DNA from 3 places in the Mesobacillus thioparans genome. Region 1 is predicted to be linked to each of the others. Evidence: riboswitches for the same ligand, from Rfam matches in the RefSeq annotation. Region 1 holds a riboswitch; each other region holds the start of a gene.

The links. A riboswitch is a leader RNA that binds a small molecule or an ion and turns the genes downstream of it on or off. The one in region 1 is predicted to bind S-adenosylmethionine.
Region 2: linked by a shared signal. The riboswitch ahead of ACNAZ4_RS05090 (methionine biosynthesis PLP-dependent protein) and the one ahead of ACNAZ4_RS11305 (methionine ABC transporter ATP-binding protein) in region 1 are both predicted to bind S-adenosylmethionine.
Region 3: linked by a shared signal. The riboswitch ahead of ACNAZ4_RS21010 (methionine ABC transporter ATP-binding protein) and the one ahead of ACNAZ4_RS11305 (methionine ABC transporter ATP-binding protein) in region 1 are both predicted to bind S-adenosylmethionine.

The regions. Positions count from the first base shown of each region.
Region 1 is NZ_CBCSFH010000006.1:7,603-10,880, forward strand. Features, by position in the region: gene ACNAZ4_RS11300 (methionine ABC transporter permease) at 1-480, opposite strand, end outside; gene ACNAZ4_RS11305 (methionine ABC transporter ATP-binding protein) at 470-1,483, opposite strand; SAM riboswitch class I at 1,558-1,662, opposite strand; gene ACNAZ4_RS11310 (chromate transporter) at 1,805-2,335, opposite strand; gene ACNAZ4_RS11315 (chromate transporter) at 2,332-2,907, opposite strand; gene ACNAZ4_RS11320 (methyl-accepting chemotaxis protein) at 3,267-3,278, opposite strand, start outside.
Region 2 is NZ_CBCSFH010000002.1:121,455-124,732, forward strand. Features, by position in the region: gene ACNAZ4_RS05085 (M4 family metallopeptidase) at 1-1,328, shown strand, start outside; SAM riboswitch class I at 1,501-1,612, shown strand; gene ACNAZ4_RS05090 (methionine biosynthesis PLP-dependent protein) at 1,748-2,863, shown strand; gene metC (cystathionine beta-lyase) at 2,860-3,278, shown strand, end outside.
Region 3 is NZ_CBCSFH010000017.1:69,425-72,702, forward strand. Features, by position in the region: gene ACNAZ4_RS21005 (methionine ABC transporter permease) at 1-335, opposite strand, end outside; gene ACNAZ4_RS21010 (methionine ABC transporter ATP-binding protein) at 325-1,356, opposite strand; gene ACNAZ4_RS21015 (hypothetical protein) at 1,428-1,607, shown strand; SAM riboswitch class I at 1,773-1,876, opposite strand; SAM riboswitch class I at 1,967-2,069, opposite strand; gene map (type I methionyl aminopeptidase) at 2,250-2,993, opposite strand; gene ACNAZ4_RS21025 (ZIP family metal transporter) at 3,251-3,278, shown strand, end outside.

The DNA.
Region 1 (3,278 bases):
GCTGATGATCGTGATGGTGACACCCTGGACGATTCCCGGCTTCGCCTCCGGAATCAGGACATCCTTGATGATCATCCACGGAGTAGCTCCGGTGGCCACCGCTGCCTCGATGACCCCTTTATCGATTTCGCGCAAGCTTTGCTCGACGATTCTCGCAAAGAACGGAATCGCCGCAACAGACAATGAAACGGATGCGGCTGTCGGCCCGATTGTCGTGCCGGCGATTAAATTCGCAAGCGGCAGCAGGGCGATCAACAGGATGATGAACGGAACCGACCGGATCATATTGACGATGAAACCGGCAATATTTTTAAAAAGCTGGTTTTCAAGGAACAGGCCTTTATCGGTGACAAAAAGAAGAACCCCTGTCGGCAGCCCAACAATGATCGAAACAAGGATGGAGATGCCGACCATATAGATTGTTTCAAAGAATGCCTTATTCAGTTCCGGCAGCAGTGCGACCAGGTTATCAAGCAGCATCTTCAATCACCTCCAGATTTCTTGTCCTTGATGCGATATAGTCAATGGCCCTGTCGATTTCAAGGGTCTCGCCCGAAACTTCCATAATGAAAATCCCTAGTGGGATCTCCTGGATATACTCGATTTTTCCGTGGAGGATGTTTCCCCTCACCTTGAATTTTTGGAATACATCCGAGATGACACCCTGCTCGGCAATCTCGCCCTGGAAATAGATCTTGATCAATTTACCTTCCCGCTCCTTCCTCAGTCTTTCCGGCAATTCGAATTGAAGGATGGAGTTGACGAAATCCTTTGTCAGCGGCTCCTGTGGATTGGCAAAAATATCGTAGACATTTCCCTCTTCGATGATTTTTCCATCCTGCATCACGGCCATCCGGTCGCAAATCGTCTTGACCACTTCCATTTCATGCGTTATAAGCACGATTGTGATTCCTAACTCTCTATTAATCTTTTTAAGTAGAGATAAAATAGAGCGGGTCGTGCTTGGGTCAAGAGCGGAGGTTGCTTCATCGCATAGCAGGACTGATGGATTATTCGCCAGCGCTCTGGCTATGCCAACACGCTGTTTCTGGCCGCCGGACAACTGGGCAGGATAGACGTCTTTCTTGTCGGAAAGCCCCACCATATGTAAAAGCTCTAGCACTCTCTCATTTATCTCTGTTTTCGCAGTGCCGGCAGCTTTTAGCGCAAAAGCGATATTTTCACTGACTGTCTTTGCGCTTACAAGATGGAAATGTTGAAAAATCATCCCAATTTTCAAACGGGCTTTCCTTAGCTCGCCCTTGCTTAAAGAGGTGAGCTCCACGCCATCAATATAAATCTCTCCCGATGTGGGCTTCTCTAGGAGATTAAGGCATCTCAGCAAAGAACTCTTGCCTGCTCCGCTATATCCGACAATCCCGTAAATTTCGCCCTTTTCTACTTTTAACGAAACATCTTCAACACCTGTCACCGATCCCTTTTTCGTTTCATATACCTTGACCAGGCTCTTCACTTCAATCATTTTTGCACCCCCGTTTTCTCTCAATAAAAAAAGCCTCTTTCATTCAAAGAAAGAGGCATCGTAAATATCTATACGACTTATCTTTCAGAATGAAACCATTCTGCAGGAAGTGGCACCTTTCCATAAAGGAGGTTGCCGGACGTCATCGGGCCTAATCCCTCAGTCTCTCTTGATAAGTAACTTATTAAGTTCGTTTCGATAATTGAAATATTAAAACTATCTGATATATTTGTCAACAAAGTTTTTTTCAATGATTTCCATTGAAATCGTTTACACCGTTGTGGCTGTAAGAGAATTTATTTTCAAAAGAAAAACCCTTGTTTAAGCTAAAACAAGGGCTCCATAGACGAGCGCACCAGCGATCACATAGGCCGGGTGCACCTTCAGTTTCTCCATCAGGACGAAGCTGATTCCGCCGATCAGGATGGTCTGTGTCATGCCGACACCTTCATAGGAGGAGAAAAAGAAATCATAGGTCATGACTCCAAGGAGCACGGCAATCACAGGACGGACGATGATTGTCAGCCTTTTGACACGAGGGGAATCCTTGTATTTCATCAGCAGTCCCAGCAGACCGATCATCAGGATCAGCGATGGTGCCACGGCTGCAAACACACCGACAATGGCGCCGAGGATTCCTCCTTCTGAATAGCCAATATACCCGGCCATCTTCGTCGCGATCGGTCCCGGGAGTGCATTGCCCATCGCGAGTACTTCACTGAATTCATTGACCGTCATCCAGTCATATCGGTCGACGACTTCATTTTCAATCAACGGGATCGAGGCAGGACCGCCGCCGTAGCCTAAAATACCGGGAATGAAAAACGCTAAAAATATCTGGAAATAGATCATTTTTGCTCCCCTCCCATTTGTTTTTGTTCAGATGGTGAAGAGTCTTTTTTTAATAAAGCCCCAAGCAGCAGGATGAAAATTAAAATTGCAGGATGTACATTCAGGATTTGGAGCAGCACCAGGCTGGCAATCAGCGCAACAGCTGTCCAAGCCCAGCCAAGCTTCGATTTCCCCGATTTCTTGATGAAGTCCCAGGTCAGGACAGCGAGCATGACGGCAACGACCGGTACGACAGCATCGGCCATTCCTTTTACCCAGGGCTGATCTTTGAATGAATTCAGGGCAGTAAGCAGGAAAATCATCAGGACGATTGTCGGGACCATCGTTGCGGCCAGGGCATTGATCATTCCCACGACTCCGCCCACTCGATAGCCGATATAGCCTGCCATCTTCGTCGCGATCGGACCAGGGAGCGCATTTCCCAAAGCAAGAATATCACCGAACTCATCAGAGTCCATCCATTTATATTTATCTACCACTTCCTTATGTACAAGCGGAATCGATGACGGCCCGCCGCCATAACCAAGGATTCCCACGCGAAAAAATGCCAGGAATAAATCTCTTTGTTTCAAAACTTCACCTTCTCTTCTGTTTTTAGCCGTATGCAGTCGCTTTCTATAATTCTTATTTCTTTTATTTTATTATAGACTCATATATTTGAAACTGCATGTCAAATTCAAGGAATTATATCGTCTTTGGGCAGCATTCACCATTATTTCTGCCATTTCTCAGGCTTTGATTTGCTCCATAATTCAATATTCTGGCGATTTTTTCATTTATTCGATCACATTTTTGATTATTTCGGCCACATTCCCCGATATTCCGACCACTTTTTCAATTAATTCGACCAAGTACCGATTTTGCAATTAATTCTTCGCTTTTCATCCCCATAAAAAAAGTATCACAGCTCCAGGCCATGATACTCTTAAAATCATTTATTAAA
Region 2 (3,278 bases), on a different contig from region 1:
TATACAACGGAGTGCCAGTATGGGGAGCCACCCAGGCTGCACGCGTCGATGAAGCAGGAGTGCTACAAGTTTTCACAGGTACAGTCAGCAAGGGATTGGAAGGAAAACTGGTAAAGGCTTCAAATAAGAAATCACAGAGAGATGCAATTACAGCAGCTGAAAATGATTTGGGCTTCAAACCAGAATATGAATCATCTCCATCTGCTGAATTGGTTGTTTATCCTGCAGAAGATCAGGCCGTATATGCCTACCATGTGACATTGAATTTCCTGAGTCCTGAACCAGGTAACTACCAGTACTTCATCAATGCGGTGACAGGTGAAATCATCAATAAGTACAATGCCATTCATACTGCCGGCAAAACCAATCCATCCTTAAGTGGAACCAATACGGTAGGTTCTGGTGTGGGAGTGCTCGGAGACCAGAAATCATTGAATACTCTTCTTTCAAATGGCTCTTATTACCTGCAGGATAATACCCGAGGAAATGGCGTTTTCACTTATGATGCGAAAAACCGTCAACAAACTCCTGGTACACTATGGGCCGATGCTGACAATAACCTGAATGCAAAATATGATGGTGCGGCGGTCGATGCTCATTATTATGCAGGCCTGACTTATGATTACTATAAAAACAAGTTTGGCCGGAATTCGTATGACAACAAAGGCGCAGCATTAAAGTCAAGTGTCCATTATGGCCGAAGCTACAACAATGCATTCTGGAACGGACAGCAAATGGTGTACGGTGACGGCGATGGCACAACCTTCATTCCTCTTTCAGGTGGCCTTGATGTTGTGGCACATGAATTGACACACGCTGTGACAGATTTCAGTTCCGACCTTGTTTACCAGTATGAATCAGGCGCACTAAATGAAGCGATTTCTGATATCTTTGGTACACTAGCTGAATTCCATGACAACAATAATCCTGATTTCGAAATCGGTGAAGATATCTATACACCAAACAAGGCCGGTGATGCACTCCGCTCCATGAGCGACCCGACAAAATACGGCGATCCAGATCACTATTCCAAGCGTTATACTGGAACTTCTGATAACGGCGGTGTCCATACGAACAGTGGAATCATCAACAAAGCAGCCTACCTTCTTAGCCAGGGCGGCACACATTATGGTGTGACAGTATCAGGAGTCGGTACTGAAAAATTGGGTGCAATCTTCTATCGTGCAAACACAGTGTATTACACTTCTTCAACCAACTTCAGCCAGGCACGTGCTGGAGCTGTACAAGCTGCTAAAGACCTGTACGGATCAACTTCCCCAGAGGTAGCTGCTGTCAATAAAGCTTTTGATGCAGTGGGAGTAAATTAATAGCTTCATATTTAATCAGACTGGCTCTTGTTTCAGAGAGCCAGTCTTTTCATATGGTTCCCATTCCGCGGTGATTTTATCTCCCCATTACTTCACCGCTTTAATTAAATGATTGACAATCTTATAGAAGAGCGGTAATATTTAGAGAAATTTAATAATTCAATTATATGTAATCTTATCCAGAGAAGCTGAGGGTCCTGGCCCTATGAAGCTTCAGCAACCTTCAACTTTGTTGAAAAGGTGCTAACTCCAGCAAGTTTTTTTTAAAACTTGGCAGATAAGAAGATGGCTGACATTTTTAAAGTCTTCTTCTTGAGAAGGCTTTTTTGTTTTTTGTTTAATTTTCCGCTATGAATTTAATAGCGAAAATTCCCATTCAAAAATTGCCTCCTGCCGATCAATCATTAGGAGTGAGAATATTGGTTAAAATTGATACAAAGTTAGCACAGCTTGGCAACAGGAGTGAAACTTCAACTGGTGCAGTTAATCCGCCCATCTACTTAACGACAGCATACCGTCATGAAGGTATTGGTCAGTCCAGCGGTTATGACTATGTCCGCACTGGCAATCCTACTCGTGAAATATTGGAAAAAGCGATTGCGGACCTTGAAGAAGGCGATCGCGGATATGCCTGCAGCTCAGGGATGGCGGCCATCTGGACTGTTCTCTCATTATTCCAGTCTGGCGATGAATGGATTGTCTCTAAAGATTTGTATGGTGGCACATACAGGCTTCTTGAGCAGGGATTCAAAAAGTGGGGATTAAATAGTACATACGCTGACATGTCCGATTTAAATGAAATCAAAGCAGCCATCAATCATAATACGAAGGCACTGTTCGTGGAAACACCGACAAACCCGTTGATGGAACAGGCCGATATCCAGGCGATTGCGAAAATTGCCAAAGACAACGGGATATTGCTGATCGTGGATAATACCTTCTACACTCCCCTTCTTCAAAAGCCATTGACACTAGGCGCGGATATTGTGATCCATAGTGCGACGAAGTATCTTGGCGGCCATAATGATGTGCTCGCAGGACTGATCGTTGCCAGAGGAGAAAAAATCTGTGATTCCCTCTTCCTCCACCACAACGGTGGCGGAGCGGTGTTGAGTCCATTCGATTCCTGGCTTCTGCTCCGCGGCATGAAAACATTGTCATTAAGGATGGAGCGTCATGAGCGTAATGCCAGGAAGCTGGTTGCATTCTTGGAGAATCACGGTGCTGTAAAGGATGTCCTTTATCCTGGCAGAGGCGGAATGATTTCTTTTCGAGTCCAGTCACCTGCTACCGTAAATCCATTTTTGAAAAGCCTTTCCACGATCACTTTTGCAGAAAGCCTTGGAGGCATTGAGAGCTTCATCACCTACCCGGCTACTCAGACACATGCTGATATTCCGGCTGAAGTCCGTGAAAAAACCGGCGTTTGTGACAGGCTGCTGCGATTCTCTGTGGGAATTGAGGATTGTGAAGATTTGATAGAGGATTTGGAAGCCGCTTTTAAAAAGGCATATGAGGAGGCTGGAGGTAAATGAGCCATCCATATACCTTCGAAACCAAGCTTCTCCATAACAAATATAAGGTGGATCCTGCAACTGGCGGAGTGAGTGTCCCGATCCAGCATGCTTCTACCTTTCATCAGTCTTCAATCGATCATTTCGGAAAATACGATTACAGCCGCAGCCTGAACCCTACCAGGGAGGCGCTTGAGGATATAATCGCTGAACTGGAGGGCGGTCTCAGGGGATTTGCATTTTCATCTGGTATGGCTGCGATTTCAACTGCATTTATGCTGCTTTCGCAGGGAGATCATGTGGTAATCACCGAGGATGTTTACGGCGGTACATACAGGATGGTGACACAGGTGCTGAACCGATTCGGGATTGAACACACGTTTGTGGACATGACAGACCTGGATGCCGTGGAACAGGCAATCTGCCCTAACACTGC
Region 3 (3,278 bases), on a different contig from region 1:
AGCAGGGAGTTCTCTACCAATCTGGCAATATACGGCCCTGCATAGAAGACAAGCGGGACGACAGCAGCTGCCGTGCCGATCGATGTGCCGACAATCAGCCGGGTCAGCGGGATGATTGCGACGAGCAGGATAATGAATGGCACTGAGCGGAATATGTTGATGACACTGTTAAATACGTTGAAAACAGGTGCGTTTTCAAGCAAATGACCTTTCCTGGTGACGACAAGCGCAATGCCGAGCGGCACTCCGAGGACTGCTGAAAACAGCAGGGAGAACGCAACCATTTGCAGTGTTTCAATTAATGCCTGGGTGATTTGTTCTGAGTTAACTAGCATGTGCGGTCACTTCCTTTATGTTGACTTTTTGCTGATTGATAAAATTAAGAGCCCTCAAAATTTCCTTATCACTTCCCTGGAACTCGACAATCAGGTTCCCGAATGGAATTCCCTGCAGCTCGGTGATATTCCCGAACAGGACATTGATATGGATATCGAACTTCTTTGAAAGCTGTGAAAGCAGCGGCTCGCCAGCTGATTCGCCAACAAAGTTGATCTTGAATACCTTTTGCAGGCCTGCATGTCCTTCAATGATCCTGCGAACGGAATCGGGAATCCTGTCATTCATGATTGTGCTGACAAAATTCCTGGCTGTCTCTGTTTTTGGGGCTGAAAAAACTTCAAAAACGGAGCCTTCCTCAATGATTTTTCCTTCCTCGATGACAGCGACCCGGTCACAGATTTCCCTGATGACAGACATTTCATGGGTGATGATCAAAATCGTAATGTTGTACTCCTTGTTGATTTTTTTCAAAAGCTGAAGGATCGAACTGGTTGTCTGCGGATCAAGCGCTGATGTCGCTTCATCGCAAAGCAGGATCTTAGGCTGGGTTGCCAGGGCCCGTGCAATGCCAATGCGCTGTTTCTGCCCGCCTGAAAGCTGGTCAGGATAATTGTCTGCTTTATCAGCGAGACCGACAAAATCGAGCAGCTGATAAACCCGCTCTTTGATTTTCGCCTTCGGAAGCTTACCTAGAACGAGCGGCATCGCGACATTTTCAAATACCGTTTTGGAGTTCAAGAGATTGAAATGCTGGAATACCATTCCGATATTCCTTTTAACCTCCCGCACTTCCTTTACCGAAAGGGAAGTCATGTCGCAGCCATCGACAATCACCCGTCCTGACGTCGGCCGTTCCAATAGATTCACACAGCGGATCAGTGAGCTTTTTCCTGCACCGCTAAAACCTATGACCCCGAATATCTGTCCTTCTTTGATTTCCAGATCGATCCCATTAAGTGCCGCTACCTTGTTCCCGCGGCTTTCATAAACTTTCTCCACTTGTTCAAATGTAATCAACTGTCTTCCTCCTTTGTCTTGAAAAGCGCAAGCGCCTTGGTCAGCCCCGACAAGCGCTGGAGGGCCGACCTGTGAAGTCATTCTTTGACTTCATTGGGCGGACCGAACTCGAAAAGTATAGCCGACTGTCCAGAAACGCAGAAACTGGAGACTCCGACAAAGAAGCGCTTTTTGCTTCTGCCGGCGGAGTTGAAGTTTCGGAGTTTCTAGGAGGCGACACTAGACGTGCGACTCGAGCTGCTCAAAGCTAACGCTTATCGCAAGATACTCCAGGGAGCCCACTCAGGGATGAAAACTGGCTAGGCGCTGTAGCTAGACACTAATTTGATAAAAATTCAAAGTTTCTTATAAAGAAAAAAACCTCTTCCCGGGAAACAGGAAGAGGGCATGCCGCAACGAATGCTGGACAAGAACTCTTCTTATCTCCCAAGCTCATGCTTGCTGGATTTGGCACAGTCCTCAAAGTGAGTCCGCTGCCGAGGCTTCATAGGGCCAGTCCCTCCGCCTCTCTTGATAAGAAAGTAACGATATGAAATTGTAGGTGGGGTTCTTTGGAAAAATAAAAAGTCCCCTTCAGAAAGAAGAGGACATGAAATGAAAAGTCGGCCTCTTCTTATCTTTCAAGCTTCTGCTTGCTGGATTTGGCACAGTCTCCAAAGGAGTCCGCTGCCGAGGTGTCATAGGGCCAGTCCCTCAACCTCTCTTGATAAGAAGTAATTCGAATATTGAGTTGTTGTAAATCTTGTTTATTACTTTACTGCGTCGCAGAGAATGTGTCAATCATTTTGTTGATTTTTTTTTTAGAAACACGAAAAATAGGAATTTAGTATTAATTGAGACGTATGCGTAAAAAAAAAGAAACCCCTGCAGCAGCAAGGGTTTCAATCCAAAATCTATCTGGTAATCACAAGCGGTCCATTTTTAGTAAGGATGATCGTATGCTCACATTGTGCAACAAAACTGTTTTCTGTGACATAAGTCCATTCATCATGTTCGTATTGGAAAACTTCTTCCTCACCAGTGGAGATGAATGGCTCAAAAGCGATGACCATTCCTTCTTTCAGAAGTTCGTCATCCCATGGCTCATGATAGTTGTAGATGTGATCGGGAGCCTCATGGATTGTCCGCCCGATTCCATGTCCGGTCAGGTTTTTAATTACTTTCAGACCGTTCTTTCGCGCAGTCGCCATAACGGCCTTGCCAAGTCCGCTTTTCTTCGACCCTGGTTTTGCTTTTTTTAAGCCCGCTTCAAAAGCCTCTACAGCTGTTTCACATATCTTTGTTAAAATCGGGTCACCTTCGCCAACGACAATGGAAATCCCTGTATCGGCAAAATAACCATTTTTCGATCCGGAAACATCGATATTAACGAGATTGCCTTCTTTGATGACACGGCTCCCCGGAATCCCGTGGGCCACTTCTTCATTCACGCTGATGCATGTATACCCTGGGAAATTGTACTCGCCTTTCGGAGCAGAAATAGCCCCATTCTGCTCGAACAAGGCGCCTGCCAATTCATCAAGTTCCTTCGTTGTAATGCCAGGCACGGTTTTCTGCACCAATTCGTCCCGAATCAAGCCAACAATCCGGCCAATTTCTTTTAATCCGTTAAAATCTTCTTCTGTTTTTGCAATCATGACTTAGTTCCCTTCCATGTATAAACTATCTTATTAGAGTATCCCTTTTTTGGGTGAAAATCCATTCATCCGGCTCAAAGCCTGGAGATTAAAAATAAATAAGATTGGAATAACGTTTAGAATGTAGTAATCTTGATAAAACATATCCAGAGCGGTCTGATTTATGTAGAACAAGATATATTCACCACTTCATCATCCATATAATACATTAAAATGAATTACATTTGATTACAGAGCAAGTCTTGGGAGGTATAAGGATGCTTGAATATTTTATGGGCTTACATC